DNA from 2 places in the Bradyrhizobium sp. CAR08 genome. Region 2 is predicted to be linked to the other one. Evidence: predicted binding sites of a transcription regulator. Region 2 holds the regulator's gene; the other holds the start of a gene.
What was found. The regulator PhoB, encoded in region 2, activates phosphate uptake and scavenging genes when phosphate is short. The targets are predictions, from matches to a motif close to TGTCATNNANCTGTCAT.

Region 1 (4,776 bases), on a different contig from region 2:
GCACCGCGCCGACGGCCAAAATGCTGTCGATAAAAGCCCGGGCCGAGGCCTCCCAGGTGTAGTTGGCGGCGAATTCCACGCAGTCCTGCCGGGAGATGTCGAGCGCGGCAAAGCAGGCGCTGCGCAGATCGTGATCGAGCGCGCCAACCGGCGCATCGCCGATCACGTCGCGGGGGCCCTTCACCGGGAAGGCCGCGACCGGCAGGCCGCTCGCCAGCGCTTCGAGCAGGACCAGGCCGAACGTGTCGGTCTTGCTCGGAAATACGAAGACGTCGGCCGCAGCATAGATGTCCGCCAGCTCCTCGCCGTGCTTTTCGCCGAGGAAGATCGCGTCCGGATAGGCCTCCTCCAGCGCGACACGCGCCGGGCCGTCACCGACGATCACCTTGGTGCCGGGCAGCTCGAGGTCGAGGAACGCCTCGAGATTCTTCTCCACCGCGACCCGACCGACCGAGAGGAACACCGGCGCCGGCAGGCAGAGATCGATCGCGCGGGGATGGAACAGACGGGGGTCGACGCCGCGCGGCCACAGCACGACATTGTCGAAGCCGCGCTCGGTCAGCTCACTGGCGAGCGCCGGCGTCGCCGCCATCACGGCGCGGCTGGGGCTATGGAATCGGCGCAGCGCCCGCCAGATCAGCGAGCCCGGCACCGGCACGCGGGCGCGGACATATTCGGGAAAGCGGGTGTGGAAGCTGGTCGTGAAGGGCAGCTTGCGCTGCCGGCAATAGCGGCGGACCATCAGGCCGATCGGCCCCTCCGTCGCGATGTGGATGCTGTCCGGGCGCGCCTCTTCGATCAGCTTCGCGATTCTGCCCGGGCGCGGCATGGCCACCCGCACGTCCCGATAGCTCGGCATCGCAAAGGTGCGGAACGATTGCGGCGTCAGGAACGAGAATTCGACGTCGAGACTTTTGGCGGCGTCGGCAAGCTTGGTCAGCGTCCGAACCACACCGTTGACTTGCGGGTGCCAGGCGTCGGTCGCGACCAGGATGCGCATCAGGCTGCCTTTGTCATGCAGCTCTGGCTGCGACCTGCGGGACCTGTGCCGGCTTCTCGGCCTGGTCCGCCCAGGTGATGATCTCGAAATGGCCGTCGTCGTGCTCGACCAGCGCCGTACAGCTCTCGACCCAGTCGCCGCAATTCATGTAGCGGATTCCGCCCTCGTCGCGGATCACCGCGTAATGGATGTGACCGCAGATCACGCCGTCGGCGTCGTGGCGCCGTGCCTCGGCAGCGAGTGCCTGCTCGAATGCGCCGATATAGTTGACGGCGTTCTTGACCTTCTGCTTGGCCCATTGCGACAGCGACCAATAGGGCACCTTGAACATGCGCCGGAAGAAGTTGACGAAGCGATTGAGCTGAATCGCGAAATCGTAGGCCTTGTCGCCGAGATGGGCGAGCCAGCGTGCGTTCTGCACCACGAGGTCGAAGATGTCACCGTGGATGACGAGATAACGCCTGCCGTCCGCGCCGATGTGGACGGTGTTCTCGACCACGTCGATGCCGCCGAAATGCGTGCCGTAATAGTTGCGCAGGAACTCATCGTGATTGCCGGGGATGTAGATGACCTTGGCGCCCTTGCGCGCCTTGCGCAAAAGCTTCTGGACGAGGTCGTTATGCGATTGCGGCCAATGCCAGCTCGATTTCAGCGCCCAGCCGTCGACGATATCGCCGACGAGATAGATCGTGTCGGCATCATGGAAACGCAGGAAATCGAGCAGAAGATCGGCTTGAGAACCGCGGGCTCCGAGATGAACGTCGGAGATGAACAACGTGCGAAAGCGCCGCTCCGGGCTCTCGTCACTCACATCGTAACTTCCCATGCGCCAGCCTGTAACAATGTCCCGTGACAGGGGGATGACCAATCGAACCTTTGAGGCACCCTCAGATACGAATCGCGCTTGCCTCGCCCACCCCGCGAATATCAGTCGCATGCGACAATCAGGCGACATGGCGTCGCAGCGCCCTCCGCAAGAACCCGGAGCTGCATGGCGGGACGGACTAGCGGTGGCGCGCTCGCGAGCGGCGTTCAGTAAAATTTGTGGAAATGATGGATCGGGCCGTGGCCGTGGCCGACGCTGAAGCGATCGGCGGCTGCGATCGCCGCGCTGATCCAGGCCTTGGCGTTGCGCACGGCGCGCTCGAGATCCTCGCCCCTGGCGAGCCCTGCGGCGACCGCCGAGGACAGCGAGCAGCCGGTGCCATGGGTGTTGCTTGTGGCAACGCGCGGCGCGGCGAGCGCGATCGTGGTGCTGGCATCGACGAGATAATCGATACTCTCGGCGCCCTCGCCGTGGCCGCCCTTGATCAGGACCGCACGACAGCCGAGCGCCAGCAGCCGGCGCCCCTGGCTTTCGATCTCGGCCTCGCTGGCCGCGACCGGCTCGTCGAGCAGAGCCGCGGCCTCGGGCAGATTGGGTGTGATCACCGAGGCCAGCGGCATCAGCTTGATGCGCAGGGCATCGACGGCATCGGACGCGAGCAGGCGATCGCCCGACGTCGCCACCATCACGGGATCGAGCACGATATGCCCGGGCGCCCAGCGCGACAGCGCGGCCGCGATCGCATCGATGCTGGCGGCTTGCGCCACCATGCCGATCTTGACCGCGCCGACCTCGAGATCGGAAAACACCGCGTCGATCTGCGCGGTGACGAATTCGGCGGGCACCGCGTGAATGCCGGTGACGCCGCGCGTGTTCTGCGCCGTCAGCGCCGTGATGGCCGAAGCGCCAAAAACGCGGAGCGCGGCGAAGGTCTTCAGGTCGGCCTGGATGCCGGCGCCGCCGCTCGAATCGGAGCCGGCAATGGTCAGCGCTACGGGTGTCGTCATGGGGCGATCTTCAGCGTTTTCGAAGCCATGGCCCGTCCTAGCGCGCCTCTCCCAGCCCAGCAAGTTCGCTTGCTAAATCCGGCCGGGTTTGGCCTATTAGCCGTCAGATATGCTTTCGGAGTGACCGCGATGGTTCCCTTTTTCGTCCAGATCAAATGCAAGCTCGGCCAATCCTATGTGGTCGCCAATGCGCTTGCCGAAGCCGAGATCGCCTCCGAGATCTATTCCACGGCCGGGCAATACGACCTGCTGGTGAAGTTCTACGTCGACAACGACACCGATATCGGCCACTTCGTCAACGAGAAGGTGCAGGTGCTGCCCGGCATCCAGGACACCCTCACCATCATCACCTTCAAGGCGTTTGGCGCGAGTTGACCGTCCGGAAAAGAGCGGGCCCGATCAGGCGCCGCCCTCCTTGCGCTTGGGACGCGGCGGACCGTCCACCGGCGGCAGCGATTTGAGATAGTCCGCCATCGCCGCGAGATCGTCGTCCGGCAGTTGCGAGGTGTTCTTGATCACCCGCGTCATCGCGCCGCCGACGCTGTCGCCGTCGGGCAATTCGCCGGTCTTCAGGAAATAGGCAATATCCTTCGCGCTCCACTCGCCGAGGCCCTTCTGGGTGATGTTGGGCACCCATCCCTCGCCTTCCGGATTGGGGCCGCCGGCGAAGCGTTGTCCGGCCATGATGCCGCCAAGCGCGTTGCGCGGGCTGTGGCATTCCGCGCAATGGCCAAAACTGTTGACGAGATAAGCGCCGCGATTCCACTGCGGTGACTTCGCGCTGTCGGGGACGAAGGGCTTGTCGTCCAGAAATAAGAATTTCCAAATGCCGACGTTACGCCGGATGTTGAACGGAAAGCGCACATCGTGGTCGCGCACCTTGCCTGCGACGGCCGGCAGCGTTTTCAGGTACGCAAAGAGATCGATCACGTCCTCGCGCCTGGCGTGCTGATAGGACGTATAGGGAAAGGCCGGAAAATAATGCCCTCCGTCCGGCGAGACCCCGTGCATCACCGCATTGACGAATTCGGCATCGTTCCATTTGCCGATGCCATCGGTCGGATCGGACGAGATGTTCGGCGCGTAGAACGTTCCGAACGGCGACTTGATCGCGACGCCGCCGCCGAGCCTGAGACGATCGGGCTGGTCGGGGACGGCATGGCATGAGGCGCAGCCGCCGGCGTTGAACATCACCTGGCCATTGGCAAGATCAGGGACGCGGGCAGGCGCGGTGCCGACGGCCGCCCCCACCGGCGCGCTGAGCCACCAATAGACGCCGGCTGTGGCGAGTGCGGCGAGCAGCGCCACGGAGATTGTTCGTCGCAACATGCGGTCCTTTCGTCATCGCGGCGAAGCTTATGACCGATGTCCTCGCGGCTCCAGCCACGAAGAATTTAGCCCACCGCGGCCTGAAACGGGAATAAACTGCAATGCCGGCTGTTGGAAGTTTGGCAGCCCAAACGGGTTCAGCAGGGAGAAAAATCATGAACAAGATCGTCATCGCCATGTCAGTGCTTGGCGCCGTTGCTTTTGCGGGTTCGGCCAGCGCGGAAAAGCTGAAAGCAACGCTCGACGCCAAGTCCGAGGTCCCCGCAACGACCAGCAGCGGCACCGGAACGGCCGATCTGGATTACGACGCCGCCAGCAAGAAGCTGTCCTGGAAGGTCACCTATTCCGGCCTGTCCGGGCCCGCCACCGCCGCGCATTTCCACGGACCTGCCGAGCCCGGCAAGAACGCCGGCGTTGCGATCCCGATCCCAGGCGCTGCGACCAGCCCGGCCGAGGGCTCGGCGACGTTGACCGACGCGCAGGCCGCCGATCTGCTCGGCGGCAAACTCTACGTCAACATCCACACCGCGGCCAATCCGGGCGGCGAGATCCGCGGTCAGGTGACGAAGTAAGCTTTCGAGCGATCCAACAAAAGGGGCGGCTGCTTGCGCAAC
Region 2 (4,776 bases):
GCCATGCGCAACCTGGTCGAAGCCCTCCATCGGAGGGCCGAAACCTTCGAGATATTTTGCCGATCCCGTTGCGGCCAGCGTCGCCAGCGTGCGGCCATGGAAGGCGCCTTCGAAGGTGATCATGCGATAGCGGTCGGGATGACCCTTTGCGGCGTGATAACGGCGCACGACCTTGATCACGCATTCCAGCGCTTCGGCGCCGGAATTGCAGAAGAACACGAAATCCGCGAAACTTTCATTGCACAGGCGCGCGGCGAGCTTTTCGCCGTCCGGGCTCTGGAACAGATTCGACATGTGCCAGAGCTTGGTGGCCTGCTCCTGCAACGCCGCGACCAGCGCCGGATGGGCATGGCCGAGCGCATTCACCGCCACCCCGGAGGTGAAATCGAGATAGCGCTCGCCATTGGTCGCGATCAGCCAGCAGCCTTCGCCACGCTCGAAACCAAGGTCGGACCTGGCGAAAACGGGGAGCAAATGCGGCGCTGCGCTGTTAGTCATGATGGTCACTTGAATGTTGCGGACGGAGTGAGCGTGCATTGCGCAACGCACCATCGACCGGCCCGGAAAACGAAACGTGCCGCCTCTTGAGGGCGGCACGTGCGACTATCTTAGGCCTGGTGAAACGGGTGTCAATGCCGCCCGGAAAGCCTCGCGAAACGCTGAATCCGTAGTCTTGCGGTGCCGATTTTGCGGGATTTGGCCACGGAACATGTGGAAGCGAGTCGGCGGACTCTTGCGCGGGAGTCACGCCATATTGTAGCGTTTGGATTGTCAGATACGACATCTCGTGCAGTGGTTCTGATCTTTAAGTCCTTATGTACCGGCGTAAACGTTCGGGCGTTCAAGACGCGCCCGGCGAGCCTTAAGGGATTCTGGCGGCACGGGTTTTTGAAGGCTTAGGCATTCGCTGCGAGGCCCCAGGATGGCTGGCGCGCAGCGAGGGAAAGGGTGCAATGACGGTTTTGACCTGGTCCGATGATCGCGTCGAGCAGCTGAAAAAGCTCTGGGAGGCCGGACTTTCGGCCAGCCAGATCGCGGCGGAGCTCGGCAATGTGACCCGCAATGCCGTGATCGGCAAAGTGCACAGGCTCGGCCTTTCGGGCCGCGCCAAGAGCCCATCATCGGCAGCGCCGCGGCCGCGCAAGGCGCGCCCCGCGCAGCACATGATGCGGGTGAGCCGCCCGATCTCGCGCGGCAACACCGCGCTGGCGCAGGCCTTCGAGGTGGAGGCTGAGCCGGATCCGGTCACCTATGACAACGTGGTGCCGATGAGCCAGCGGCTGTCGCTGCTGGAATTGAACGAGGCGACCTGCCACTGGCCGGTCGGCGATCCCTCGAGCCCGGACTTCTTCTTCTGCGGTGGAAGGGCGCTGTCCGGACTGCCCTATTGCGCCCAGCACTCGCGCGTTGCGTACCAGCCGGCGTCGGATCGGCGCCGCGCACCGGTGAAGCCGGGTCCGCGGTAATCACGGCAAGTCGTCGCGCGAAGACGATTCAACAATTTCAGCGTCGTCCCGGCCTAGTGCGCAATTGCGCACGGGGGGCCGGGACCCATACTCCGAGCACGCAATAATCGTGCGGAAGGGGTCACTCCGAGTCTTCGCCAAACCACGTTCGGTGGTTATGGGCCCGGATCAGCGCTCGCTTCGCTCGCTTGTCCGGGACGACGGCTGAGAATGCAGGGACAACTCGCCAACAAACAAGCCTGCAACCCTACACCTGCTCCGCCTTGGCAAACCGATCATCCAGCGCGTAGCCGGCGCCGCGGACGGTGCGGATCGGGTCCTGCTCGCGGCCGAGATTGAGCAGCTTGCGCAGGCGGCCGATATGCACGTCGACGGTGCGCTCGTCGATATAGATGTCGCGACCCCAGACGCTGTCGAGCAGTTGCTCGCGCGAGAACACGCGCCCCGGATGCTCCAGGAAGAACTCCAGCAGGCGATATTCGGTCGGACCGAGATCGATCGGCCGGCCCGAGCGCGCCACGCGGCGCTTGTCGCGGTCGAGCTCGATGTCGCCAAAAGCAAGCACCGTCGCGAGCCGCTCCGGGCTTGCGCGCCGCAGCAGGCCTTTCACGCGCGCCAGCAGCTCCGGCACCGAGAACGGCTTGACGATGTAATCGTCGGCGCCGGTCGCAAGACCCCGCACCCGCTCGCTCTCCTCGCCGCGCGCGGTGAGCATGATGATCGGGAGCTGCTTGGTCTCGGGACGGGTGCGAAGCCGCCGGCACAATTCGATGCCTGACAGGCCCGGCAGCATCCAGTCGAGCACGATCAGATCGGGGATGTGCTCCTTGAGGCGGGTGTCGGCGTCGTCGCCGCGCATCACCGTCTCGACGTCATAGCCGTCGCCTTCGAGGTTGTAGCGGAGAAGCTCGGTCAGGGCTTCCTCGTCCTCAACCACCATAATGCGTGCGCCCATCGGGTCGTCGCTCCCTAAGTCTTCAGGTGTTCGGTACCGTGTTGGCGAAGGTCGTCATGTCGCCCTTCGGCCGCTTGTCGGTGATGGCCTGGCCCTCGATCATGTAGAACACGGTCTCGGCGATGTTGGTGGCGTGGTCGCCGATCCGCTCGATGTTCTTGGCGCAGAACATCAGATGGATGCAGAACGAGATGTTGCGCGGATCCTCCATCATGTAGGTGAGGAGCTCGCGGAACAGCGAGGTGCAGATGGCGTCGACCTCCTCGTCGCCCTTCCAGACCGCCATCGCCGCCGGCAGATCATGCGCGGCATAGGCGTCCAGCACCGACTTGACCTGCTGCTGCACGAGGTCGGTCATGTGCTCGAGGCCGCGGAACAGCTTGAGCGGATGGAAGTCCGTCTCCAGCGCCGCGACGCGCTTGCCCATGTTCTTGGCGAGGTCGCCGATGCGCTCGAGATCGGTCGCGACGCGCATGGCGCCGACGATCTCGCGCAGATCGACCGCCATCGGCTGGCGGCGGGCGATGGTGAGCACCGCACGCTCCTCGATGCGCTTCTGCAGCGCGTCGAGCTCGGTGTCGATGGCGACGACGCGCTGGCCGAGCGGGACGTCGCGGCGGATCAGCGCGTCGACGGACTCGACGATCATGCGCTCGGCGATGCCGCCCATCTCGGCGACCAGGCGAGTGAGTTCCTGGAGGTCGGTGTCGAAAGCCTTTGCGGTATGTTCAGAACCCATGTCGCGTCTCCTAGCCGAACCGGCCGGTGATGTAATCCTGCGTGCGCCGATCTGACGGCGACGTGAAGATCTTGCTGGTGTCGTCGAACTCTATCAGCTCGCCGAGATACATGAAGGCGGTCTTGTCGGAGACGCGCGCCGCCTGTTGCATGTTGTGGGTGACGATAGCGATCGTGTAATCCTCGGACAGCTCCTGGATCAGCTCCTCGACCTTGGCGGTCGAGATCGGGTCGAGCGCCGAACAGGGTTCGTCGAACAGGATCACCTCGGGCCGCACCGCGACGGTGCGGGCGATGCAGAGGCGCTGCTGCTGGCCGCCGGAGAGCGACAGGCCGGAGGCGTTGAGCTTGTCCTTGACCTCGTTCCACAGCGCGCCGCCGCGCAGCGCCTTCTCGACGCGGCCGTCCATCTCGGACTTCGAGATCTTCTCATAGAGACGGATGCCGAACGCGATGTTCTCGTAGATCGTCATCGGGAACGGCGTCGGCTTCTGGAACACCATGCCGACGCGGGCGCGCAGCAAATTGAGGTCCAGCCTGGGGTCGAGGATGTTGGTCTGATCGAGCATCAGCTGACCGGTGGCGCGCTGGCCGGGATAGAGGTCGTACATCCGGTTGAAGATGCGCAGCAGGGTCGACTTGCCGCAGCCCGACGGTCCGATGAACGCCGTAACGCGGTTGGCGCCGAGCGTCAGGTTGATGTTCTTCAGCGCATGGTGCTCGCCGTAATAGAAGTTCAGGTTACGCACGGTCACCTTCGGGGGCGCCTCGGGCAGCACCGCCGCGTGCGGCAGTCCACCGGACGCGCTCATCGACACGGAAAGATCACTCATTTTGCGGTCCTCTCGGCGCCAAGGATGCGCGCGAAAATATTAAGGGCAAGAACGGTCAGGGTGATGAGCAGCGCCCCGCTCCAGGCCAACTGCTTCCAATAGGCATAGGGGCTCTGCACGAAGTTGTTGATGGTCACAGGCAGGTTCGCCATCGTCTTGTTCAGGCCGAGGCTGAAGAACTGGTTCGATAGCGCGGTGAACAGCAGCGGCGCGGTTTCACCGGCGACGCGAGCGGTCGCGAGCAGCACGCCGGTGATGAGACCCGATCGGGCAGCCCGATAAGCGATCCGCTTGATCACCAGCGAACGCGGCAGGCCGAGCGCCGAGGCCGCCTCGCGCAACGCGTTCGGCACCAGCAGCAGCATGTCCTCGGTCGTGCGCAGCACCACCGGGATCACGATGACCGCGAGGGCGAGCGAGCCTGCGATCGCCGAGAAGCCGCGCATCGGCACCACCACGGCGCCGTAGATGAACAGGCCGATGATGATCGAGGGCGCCGAGAGCAGGATGTCGTTGATGAAGCGGATCACCGAGGTCAGCCGGTCGTTGCGGCCGTATTCGGCGAGATAGGTGCCGGCGAACATGCCGAGCGGCGCGCCGATGCCGACGCCGATCACGGTCATGATCAGCGAGCCGACGATGGCGTTGAGCAGACCGCCCTCGTTCGATCCCGGTGGCGGCGTGTTCTCGGTGAACAGCTGGACATTGAGTCCCGCCAGCCCGTTGTAGAGCAGCGTGATCAGGATCAGCGCGAGCCAGGTGACGCCGAAGGCGGTTGCGGCGA

Region 1: the regulator PhoB is predicted to act here: its motif matches at 1,850-1,866, upstream of ACIPUD_RS34905 (UDP-2,3-diacylglucosamine diphosphatase).

Annotation. Positions count from the first base shown of each region.
Region 1 is NZ_JBIXJX010000025.1:84,426-89,201, forward strand. Features, by position in the region: gene ACIPUD_RS34900 (glycosyltransferase family 4 protein) at 1-1,000, opposite strand, end outside; gene ACIPUD_RS34905 (UDP-2,3-diacylglucosamine diphosphatase) at 1,014-1,826, opposite strand; gene thiD (bifunctional hydroxymethylpyrimidine kinase/phosphomethylpyrimidine kinase) at 2,033-2,833, opposite strand; gene ACIPUD_RS34915 (Lrp/AsnC ligand binding domain-containing protein) at 2,963-3,208, shown strand; gene ACIPUD_RS34920 (c-type cytochrome) at 3,233-4,162, opposite strand; gene ACIPUD_RS34925 (CHRD domain-containing protein) at 4,318-4,734, shown strand.
Region 2 is NZ_JBIXJX010000010.1:229,585-234,360, forward strand. Features, by position in the region: gene ACIPUD_RS22295 (aspartate aminotransferase family protein) at 1-498, opposite strand, end outside; gene ACIPUD_RS22300 (GcrA family cell cycle regulator) at 954-1,466, shown strand; gene phoB (phosphate regulon transcriptional regulator PhoB) at 1,714-2,421, opposite strand; gene phoU (phosphate signaling complex protein PhoU) at 2,444-3,160, opposite strand; gene pstB (phosphate ABC transporter ATP-binding protein PstB) at 3,171-3,992, opposite strand; gene pstA (phosphate ABC transporter permease PstA) at 3,989-4,776, opposite strand, start outside.